Regions from separate parts of the Rhizobium aureum genome, predicted to be linked through region 1. Evidence: predicted binding sites of a transcription regulator. Region 1 holds the regulator's gene; each other region holds the start of a gene.
The links. Region 1 encodes PhoB, which activates phosphate uptake and scavenging genes when phosphate is short. Its sites were predicted from a motif close to TGTCATNNANCTGTCAT; they were not measured.

Region 1 (2,201 bases):
GCTTCCGATCTGGAGCGCGTCGGCGATCTCGGCAAGAACACCGCCAAGCGCGTCATCGCCGTGCAGGGCACCGGCGTTCCGCGCCGTCTCGCCCGCGGCATCGAACACCTTTCCGAATTGGCACTGAGCCAGCTCAAGGAAGTTCTGGATGTCTACGCCACCCGTTCGCCCGACAAGGCCGTATCGATCCGTGAGCGCGACGAGGAAATCGACGCCATGTACACCTCGCTCTTCCGCGAGATGCTGACCTACATGATGGAAGATCCGCGCAACATCACCACCTGCACGCATCTTCTCTTCTGCGCCAAGAACATCGAGCGCATCGGCGACCATGCCACCAACATCGCCGAGACGATCTATTACATGGCGACCGGCGCTCAGCCCGAAGGCGAGCGTCCGAAGGATGATACCGCCAATACCGTCGGCGCGGTGACGGAATAATCTGGAAGTGAAGAAAGGAGACCATAAGCGCATGGTTCCGAGAGTTGCTGTTGTAGAAGACGAGGAAGCGCTCAGCGTTCTGCTGCGCTACAATCTTGAGGCCGAAGGCTTCGAGGTCGACACGATCCTAAGAGGCGATGAGGCTGAGCTGCGTCTCCAGGAGCGCATCCCCGATCTCCTGATCCTCGACTGGATGCTCCCCGGCGTATCGGGCATAGAGCTCTGCCGCCGGCTGCGCATGCGGCCGGAGACGGAGCGCCTGCCGATCATCATGCTGACGGCCCGCGGCGAGGAAAGCGAGCGCGTGCGCGGGCTTTCGACCGGCGCGGACGACTATGTCGTCAAGCCGTTCTCGACGCCGGAGCTGATGGCCCGCGTCAAGGCGATGCTGCGGCGTGCCCGTCCGGAGGTGCTCTCCACGGTGCTGCGTTGCGGCGATATCGAGCTCGATCGCGAAACTCATCGCGTTCACCGCAAGAGCCGCGAAGTGCGGCTGGGGCCGACGGAATTCCGCCTGCTGGAATTCCTGATGTCCTCGCCCGGCCGCGTCTTCTCGCGCTCGCAGCTGCTCGACGGCGTCTGGGGTCACGATATCTATGTCGACGAACGCACGGTCGACGTCCATGTCGGCCGCCTGCGCAAGGCGCTCAATTTCTCCAATATGCAGGATGTCATCCGTACCGTTCGCGGCGCGGGCTATTCCATGGAAGCCTGAGCGGCTTGCCGCTCGGGTATCAACATTACAGCTCCACGCGTCTTTCAAGACGCGTTAAGGTCGCTGTAACATCTTGAAATGCTGCATAATTTTCTCTTAAATCGATTCCGGTTTAAGGAATTATGCAGGAGCGGCGGAAATAGAAAAACGGGCCTCGAGGGGCCTGTTGCTCTTTGTCTTGCTGTCACTTTCAGCCGTTGTTGCGCCGGCGGTCATGCACTGGCTGGTAGGCCATGCGCTGATGATAGGTGCAGTAGGGCGACGAATCCGGGCTGTCATTGCCGCAGAAGTGGAAATCGTCCTTCAGCGGATCGCCGACCGGCCATTTGCAGGTGCGCTCCGTCAGCTCCGTCAGGCCGAGGCGGCGGGAGATCGGAACGACGACGTTCGCAGCCGGGCGATACTGGATTTCGTTGACGGAATCGACCTCGATCTCTTCCTTCAGCATGGTTACGCCCTGCTGGCGGGTGACGACCGTCCGTGTTGCAACGCGCGATCCGTAGCTCGTGGCGCGGGGTGCTGCAGCACTGCGCTTCGGCGTGCGCGTCGCGGTTGCCGTGCCGCCGGCCTTCGCTCGGCCGGGAAGGTTCAGGCGATGTACCTTGCCGATAACGGCATTACGGCTCACGCCACCGAGCTGCGCAGCGATCTGGCTGGCGCTCAACCCTTCGGACCATAGCTTTTTCAGCTTCTCGACGCGTTCGTCTGTCCAATTCATGCCCTGTCTCCGCTGTCGCGTTTCCGATGGCAGAATCCCTCACCATTGCCTCGCATGGGAACGAGGCGCGAAACGCTCTAAAATTGTGGTGACTAGTTCCGCCGCATGCAGTCTAGCAATTGCTTTTTAACCTAGTGTGAGGCTGACTCCGTGACAAGAGTCGCGGGAATCTTGAGGAATCGATTTCGAGGTTTTCCCCAACTTGCTGCCCCGGCGTGGCATTTCTGCAATAGGAGCCGCCGAAGCCGTCTCTTTTGCCGGCAAGCGCTTTCTCGCACCTGCTAAAACGGCAGTTTTGTTGACATCGCGGTGCAAAACATCAATAGT
Region 2 (2,201 bases), on a different contig from region 1:
ACTTTGATTGCTTCCCATCGCGGTGGTGCCCATCTGTGGCCCGAAAACACCAGGCTCGCCTTTTCGGAGACCGCCAAGCTCGACATCGATCTCGTCGAATTCGACGTCCATCAGACCCGGGACGGCAAGCTCGTCGTTCACCACGACGCGCTGATCGACCGGATGACGGACGGTAAGGGTGCGATTGCCGATTTCAGCTATGCGAAGCTGATGCGCCATATCGTGATCGGAAGTGGCGGCGAAACCATCCCGACGCTGATGGAAACCATGGAGATCTTCGGACCGTCCGCCGTCGACCTCCGGCTGGAGATCAAGACCAAGGCGGATGGTTCGCCCTATGAGGGCATGGAAGCCCGAATTGTCGATGAGCTGCGAGTGACGGGCATGCTGACGCGCACCATGGTGACGAGTTTCGCTTTGCCGCGCCTGGAGGCCTTTGCCGTGGCGCTTGATGAACGCGGCTGGAATGTCGGCGAACTGCTCGGCTTCATCTTCCTCTGTTCGCCCCAGGCTGCCGCACAGCTGGGCTGGAATGGGATCATGGCGGCTCTGCGCAGCTCTGGAGTGCGGGAGATCGCAATCCGCGCCGATGCGCTGGATGCAGAGATCGTGGAGTTTTTCCGCAAGGGCGGCATGAAGGTACATGGATGGGCCGCACATACCGAGGAGGCGGCGCGCGCCATGTTTCGCCTTGGTGTCGCCAGCTTTACAAGCGACCGTCCAGACCTTGCAATCACGGCCAGACGCGGCTGATCCGTCTCGATTAGGCGGCAGACACAGGGTTTGTCATCTTCCTGAAACACGAGTCTGGTTTTGGAATAGCCAAGGTAGATAGGGCACGGACGTTAAAGTTCGTGAATGAAAACATGGACACCCGGCGATTCCGAACGCTGTTCATTTCTGACGTGCACCTGGGCTCGAAGGCCGCCAAGGCGGACTACCTGCTCGACTTCCTCCGTCACCACGAGGCCGATACCATCTTCCTGGTCGGCGACATCGTCGACGGCTGGCGCCTCAAGCGCAACTGGTACTGGCCGCAGGATTGTAACGATGTCGTGCAAAAGCTCCTGCGCAAGGCGCGCAAGGGCACGCGGATCGTCTACATTCCCGGCAATCACGACGAATTCCTGCGTGATTTCCCGGGCATGCATTTCGGCGGCATCGAGGTGGCGCAGCGCGCCATGCATGAAACGGCCGATGGCAAGAAGTATCTCATCCTGCATGGCGACGAATTCGACGTCGTCGTGCGCAATGCCCGCCTGCTCGCCTATCTCGGCGACTGGGCCTATGACATGGCCATCCTGATCAATGTCGGTCTTGCCGCGGTCCGCCGTCGCCTGAACATGCCTTACTGGTCGTTCTCGGCCTGGGCGAAGCTGCAGGTCAAGCATGCCGTCAACTTCATCGGCGAGTTCCAGCGTGTCGTCGCCGAGGAAGCCAAGCGCAACGATGCCGATGGCGTCATCTGCGGTCATATCCACCATGCCGTCATCGAGGATCTCGACGGCGTGCGCTATATCAATACCGGCGACTGGGTGGAAAGCTGCACGGCGATCGCGGAGCATGAGGACGGCACGTTCGAACTCATCACCTGGCGAAGCATTCTCGATACGCAGCCGGTCGGTTCGCCAGTCGAGGAAATGCCACAGTCGCTCGGTGCCCAGGCGGCCTGATCCACATCTTTTCACGGGCTTGATAATGGCCTGTCATAATTATTGATCGTCGCGGAACCGCCAAAGCTTCGGATTTATCCGAAACGTTACGATTTTGGCCATTTCTCGCCGTAGTCGTACTCTCGATAGCATGATAGGGACAAATCAGTTCCCCTTCAGGTCTGTCATGATTCCCGCGATCAAATCCTTCCAGGGCGAGGGTGCGCCCCCATATTTCCGCCTGCGCACCGCCTTGTCCTATTGCGCGCCATTATTCGTGAACGGAATCGCCCTGCCGTTCTTTCCCGTCTGGCTGGCGGGGCTGAATTTCAGCGACCACGAGATCGGTCTCGTGATCGCGATCCCCATGGTCGTGCGCGTGCTGGTGACGCCTGTCATCGCCGTGCTTGCCGATCATATGACGGAACGTGCCGATGTGTTGCTGTGGTCCGGCGCCCTGTCGCTTCTGACGGCGATCGCGCTCTACTGGACCAGCGACTTCTGGCCGGTGCTCCTGGTCTATGGCATCCAGGGCGCAACCTATGCGCC
Region 3 (2,201 bases), on a different contig from region 1:
TGATCGAGACGATCGAAACCGGAGCGCCGAAGACGCAGTTCCTGCGGTTCGGCGATCAGGTTCGCATCGAGATGCAGGATCGTACCGGGCACTCGATCTTCGGGGCGATCGAGCAGACCGTCGAAAAATACCTGGGGGCAGAACCGTGATGAGCGACGTCGTGCTTTACGATTACTGGCGCTCGTCCGCCAGCTATCGCGTTCGCATTGCGCTCAACATGCTCGGCATCGGTTACAAGCGTGTGCCCATCGATCTGCTGGAAGGCGAACAGAATAGCGTCGATTACCTGGCACTCAATCCGCAAGGATTCGTGCCGACGCTCACGATCGACGGAGAAATTCTGACGCAGTCGCTTGCGATCATCGAATATCTGGCCGAACTTCGGCCTGAGAGCGGCTTGATGCCGTCTGACAGCGCGAGCCGCCAGCACGTGCGGGCGCTTGCCTATGCGATCGCCATGGATATCCATCCGATCTGCAACACGCATGTTGCCGCCCATGTCATGGCCATCACGGATAGAGCCGATGCCCGCGAGGAATGGATGAGGCATTTCATTGCCGGTGGCCTTCGCAAGCTCGAGATGATGTTGAGCAAATTTGAAGGTAGCTTCAGTTTTGGCGACACGCCGACCATGGCGGATATCTGCCTTGTGCCGCAGGTCTACAACGCCCGCCGCTGGGGCGTGGACCTGACCGATCTCAAGCGCATCGTCGAAATCGATGCCAGGTGCACGAATTTGCCGGCCTTTCAGGCGGCGCATCCCGATCGTGCAAGGCCGTAGTGGATCATGTGCGCTTCGCGGTGATAGTCTTGGCATTCAGGCTATTCGGCGGGTCTTTTAGATGCGGCGCATACAATCAGCCTTCCTTAGCGATTTGCGCTTCGGAATTTCCAGTTGCAGAAAGTCGACTCCTTTTTACATGATTGTCATCTGGTTTTTATAAGTGGGAAGAGGGAAGCAACCACGACGCAGGGGGTATAAATGCGTAAACTTGTTCTCTCCATGATGGCCGCGACCGTATTGTCCGGTGCGGCTCACGCGGCGACGGTCTATCCGTTGGACCGGGCGACGGTACTCGCCGGCTCGCCATTCGATTTCAAGGTGGAATTCAGCAAGGTCGTCAAGCCGGAAGACGTCAAGGTGACGGTCAACGGCGAAAGCTATGAGACCGTCTTCGGCAAGGCCGCCGATTTTGTCGCGGAAGAAAAGGGTGCCGAGGACAAAGTTCTCGGATCGGCCCTGATCCTGCGTGGCGTCAAGCTTGCAAAGACCGGCCAGTACAAGGTCGAAGTATCGGCCGGCGACGAGAAGAAGTCCGTCAATTGGGATGTCTACGGCACCTCCGCCACGCCGAAGGCCAAGAACATCATCTTCCTGCTCGGTGACGGCCTTTCCGTTGCACATCGCACCGGTGCCCGCATCATGTCCAAGGGCATGACCGAAGGCAAGGCCAATGGCCGTCTTGCCATGGATGACGTTCCGCCAGTTGCTTTCATCGGCACGTCCTCGACCTCGGCGATTGCGACCGACAGCGCCAATACGATGTCGGCCTATATGACCGGCCACAAGTCGGCCGTGAACGCGCTCGGCGTCTATGCCGACCGTACGCCGGCAAGCCTGGACGACCCCAAGGTCGAAACCATGGGTGAAGCCCTGCGCCGCACCGGCAAGAAGTCGCTCGGCATCGTCACTACGGCCGAAGTCGAAGACGCGACGCCGGCGGCGCTCGTCTCCCATACCCGTAAGCGCGGCGACAAGGCCGACATCGTCGGCATGATGTATGACGTCAAGCCGGATGTCCTGCTCGGCGGCGGCTCGGCCTATTTCCTGGCGAAAAGCGTGCCGGGCTCCAAACGCAAGGACGACAAGGACTATGTCGCGCTCTTCAAGGATGCCGGCTACGCCGTTGCCACCGACAAGAACGAACTGGCGACGGCTGCCGGCTTCAACCAGGACAAGCTGCTCGGCCTGTTCCACACCGGTAACCTCGACGTCACGCTCGACCGCGAATTCCTCAAGAAGGGCACGGTCGACAAGTTCCCGAACCAGCCCGGCCTGGTCGACATGACCAAGGTCGCGCTCGACAAGCTTTCCAAAAATCCGGAAGGCTTCTTCCTGATGGTCGAGGGTGCCTCCATCGACAAGATGAGCCATCCGCTGGACTGGGATCGCGCTCTGATCGAAACGATCGAGTTCGACA
Region 4 (2,201 bases), on a different contig from region 1:
TCCCTCTCAGAGACCGGCCAGCGCCAGCGGTTGCGGGCCGGCAGATTCTGTCGCCGCGGCTTGCACGGCCGGATCGGCAATGTTGATGGATGTCGACGTCATGGTCTCATCGATGCCGGCGCCGTCCTTGTCGGTGCCGTAGATTTCCCTGACGGCTGCTGCCGTCAGATCGCTCGGCTTGCCGTCGAAGACGACCTTGCCGCCTGCCATGCCGACGATGCGTTCGCAGTAGTTGCGCGCCGTATCCAGCGTGTGCAGGTTGGTGATGACGGTGATGCCTTCGCGCTCGTTGATATCTCGCAGCGCATCCATGACGATCTTGGCGTTCAGCGGATCGAGCGAGGCGATCGGCTCGTCGGCCAGCATCATCTTCGGCTGCTGCATCAGGGCGCGGGCGATGGCGACGCGCTGCTGCTGGCCGCCGGAAAGCGTGCCGGCCATCTGCAGGGCCGTCTGCTCGATGCCGAGACGCTCGAGCGCCGCAATAGCTTGGATGCGCTCCTCGCGGGTGAAGACGGAAAGAAGGCTCAGCACCGTCGAACGATGGTTGAGGCGGCCGAGCATGACGTTGGTGAGCACGTCGAGGCGCGGCACGAGGTTGAACTGCTGGAAGATCATGGCGCAGTCGCGGTGCCAGCTGCGCAATGCACGGCCGCTGAGCTTCGAGACCTCGGTGCCGGCGAAATGGATGGAACCGGAGCTGGGATCGGCGAGGCGATTGATCATGCGCAGCAGCGTCGACTTGCCGGCGCCGGAACGGCCGATGACGCCGACCATCTGTCCCTGCGGTATGTTCAAAGTCACGGAATCGACAGCGAGCTTGTTGCCAAACCGGCGCGAGACATTCCTGAGTTCGAACATAGTGCTTCCCTTTCGCGGCTGCCGGGCTGCAGAAATTTCAGCGGTACCGGTGCTAAGAACGGGCGCGTGCCTCTGTCTCCAAGGGAGTTTCGAAGGGGCTGGCGCCGACCACAAGGCAACCGATTAGTCCCGCTTCATGAAGCTCCAATGTCAGTTTTATGTAACTGCTGTTACAATTCCCGGCGATTTTGCAAAATTAGCCGGCTGAGGGCTTTCCTTGGAGTTTAGCCGTCAAACATGCCTGTCGGCAGGCCGTCCATGCTGAAGCTGTTCTTCTCGCGCCGGTATTCCTCAATGCCGTCGGGACCCTTGGCTTTCGCCCATTGATCAAGGCTCGGCCTCTCGCCTTCATAGGTGAAAAGCGGCACGCCGAAACCGCAGGACGTTTGTACGAGATCGAAGTCCAGCCATACGATCTGCCGCGCCCCGAGCGGCTCTTCGTCCGCATAGTGAGCGTGCAGCAATTCCCGATATTCGGCGGACGAGCGATGGATGATCCGGCCGCGGCCATAGAGGCGTAGGATCATCGGCGGCCCTTCGACGGCGCAGAACATGATGGTCAGCCGCCCGTCGGCCTTCATATGCGCCGCGGTCTCGTTGCCGCTGCCGGTGCGGTCGAGATAGATAGCCGTGTTAGGGGATATGATGCGCAGGCACAGCGTCTCGCGGGGCGAAACATTGACACGGGACTCCGATGTCGCGGACGCCGTGAAGAATATATGTTGCCGCGCGATGAAATCGCGCAGCCGGTCGTCGATGCTGGAAAATTGCTTCGCCATGGAAACTCCTCTCGATCCCGTCCTTGCAAGGATCATCTGAAAGCTGGATCGCTTGTCACCGCCTCGCAAGCCCGATGAGGGTCGAAAGCGTCCTCAGGCGGCGTAGCGATCCAGGAAATCTTCCGCAGACAGGGCGCGGAAGTCGGCAAGCGCTGTGCGCAGGCGGTCGTGATCCCAATCCCACCAGGCAAGCCTATCCATGCGCGCGCCGACCTCGGGCGTGAAGCGCTCGCGGATCAGCTTGGCCGGCACGCCGCCGACGATCGTATAGGGCGCGACATCCTTGGAGACGACCGCGCCGGCCCCGATCACGGCACCATTGCCGACCGTCACACCCGGCAAGATGGTGGCGCCGTGACCGATCCACACGTCATGGCCGATGACGACCCGGTTGTCGCGCCGCCAGGTGAAGAAATCCGTCTCCATATCGGCGTCAGGCCAGTAATCGGCGGCGCGATAGGTGAAGTGATGCAGCGTGGCGCGCCATGTCGGATGGTTTGTGGCATTGATGCGCACGGCGGCGGCGATGTTGACGAACTTGCCGATCGTCGCGCACCAGAC

Region 2: a site for PhoB is predicted at 785-801, ahead of PH552_RS29760 (UDP-2,3-diacylglucosamine diphosphatase). Genes of this name have one in related genera too.
Region 3: a site for PhoB is predicted at 926-942, ahead of PH552_RS06325 (alkaline phosphatase). Genes of this name have one in related genera too.
Region 4: a site for PhoB is predicted at 998-1,014, ahead of phnC (phosphonate ABC transporter ATP-binding protein). Genes of this name have one in related genera too.

The regions. Positions count from the first base shown of each region.
Region 1 is NZ_JAQJCI010000009.1:123,588-125,788, forward strand. Features, by position in the region: gene phoU (phosphate signaling complex protein PhoU) at 1-441, shown strand, start outside; gene phoB (phosphate regulon transcriptional regulator PhoB) at 473-1,156, shown strand; gene PH552_RS20890 (GcrA family cell cycle regulator) at 1,347-1,874, opposite strand; gene PH552_RS20895 (hypothetical protein) at 2,001-2,201, opposite strand, start outside.
Region 2 is NZ_JAQJCI010000022.1:18,180-20,380, forward strand. Features, by position in the region: gene PH552_RS29755 (glycerophosphodiester phosphodiesterase family protein) at 1-753, shown strand, start outside; gene PH552_RS29760 (UDP-2,3-diacylglucosamine diphosphatase) at 867-1,673, shown strand; gene PH552_RS29765 (MFS transporter) at 1,840-2,201, shown strand, end outside.
Region 3 is NZ_JAQJCI010000002.1:100,500-102,700, forward strand. Features, by position in the region: gene PH552_RS06315 (fumarylacetoacetate hydrolase family protein) at 1-149, shown strand, start outside; gene maiA (maleylacetoacetate isomerase) at 149-781, shown strand; gene PH552_RS06325 (alkaline phosphatase) at 983-2,201, shown strand, end outside.
Region 4 is NZ_JAQJCI010000007.1:237,818-240,018, reverse strand. Features, by position in the region: gene phnC (phosphonate ABC transporter ATP-binding protein) at 7-861, opposite strand; gene PH552_RS18965 (pyridoxamine 5'-phosphate oxidase family protein) at 1,086-1,640, opposite strand; gene PH552_RS18960 (DapH/DapD/GlmU-related protein) at 1,734-2,201, opposite strand, start outside.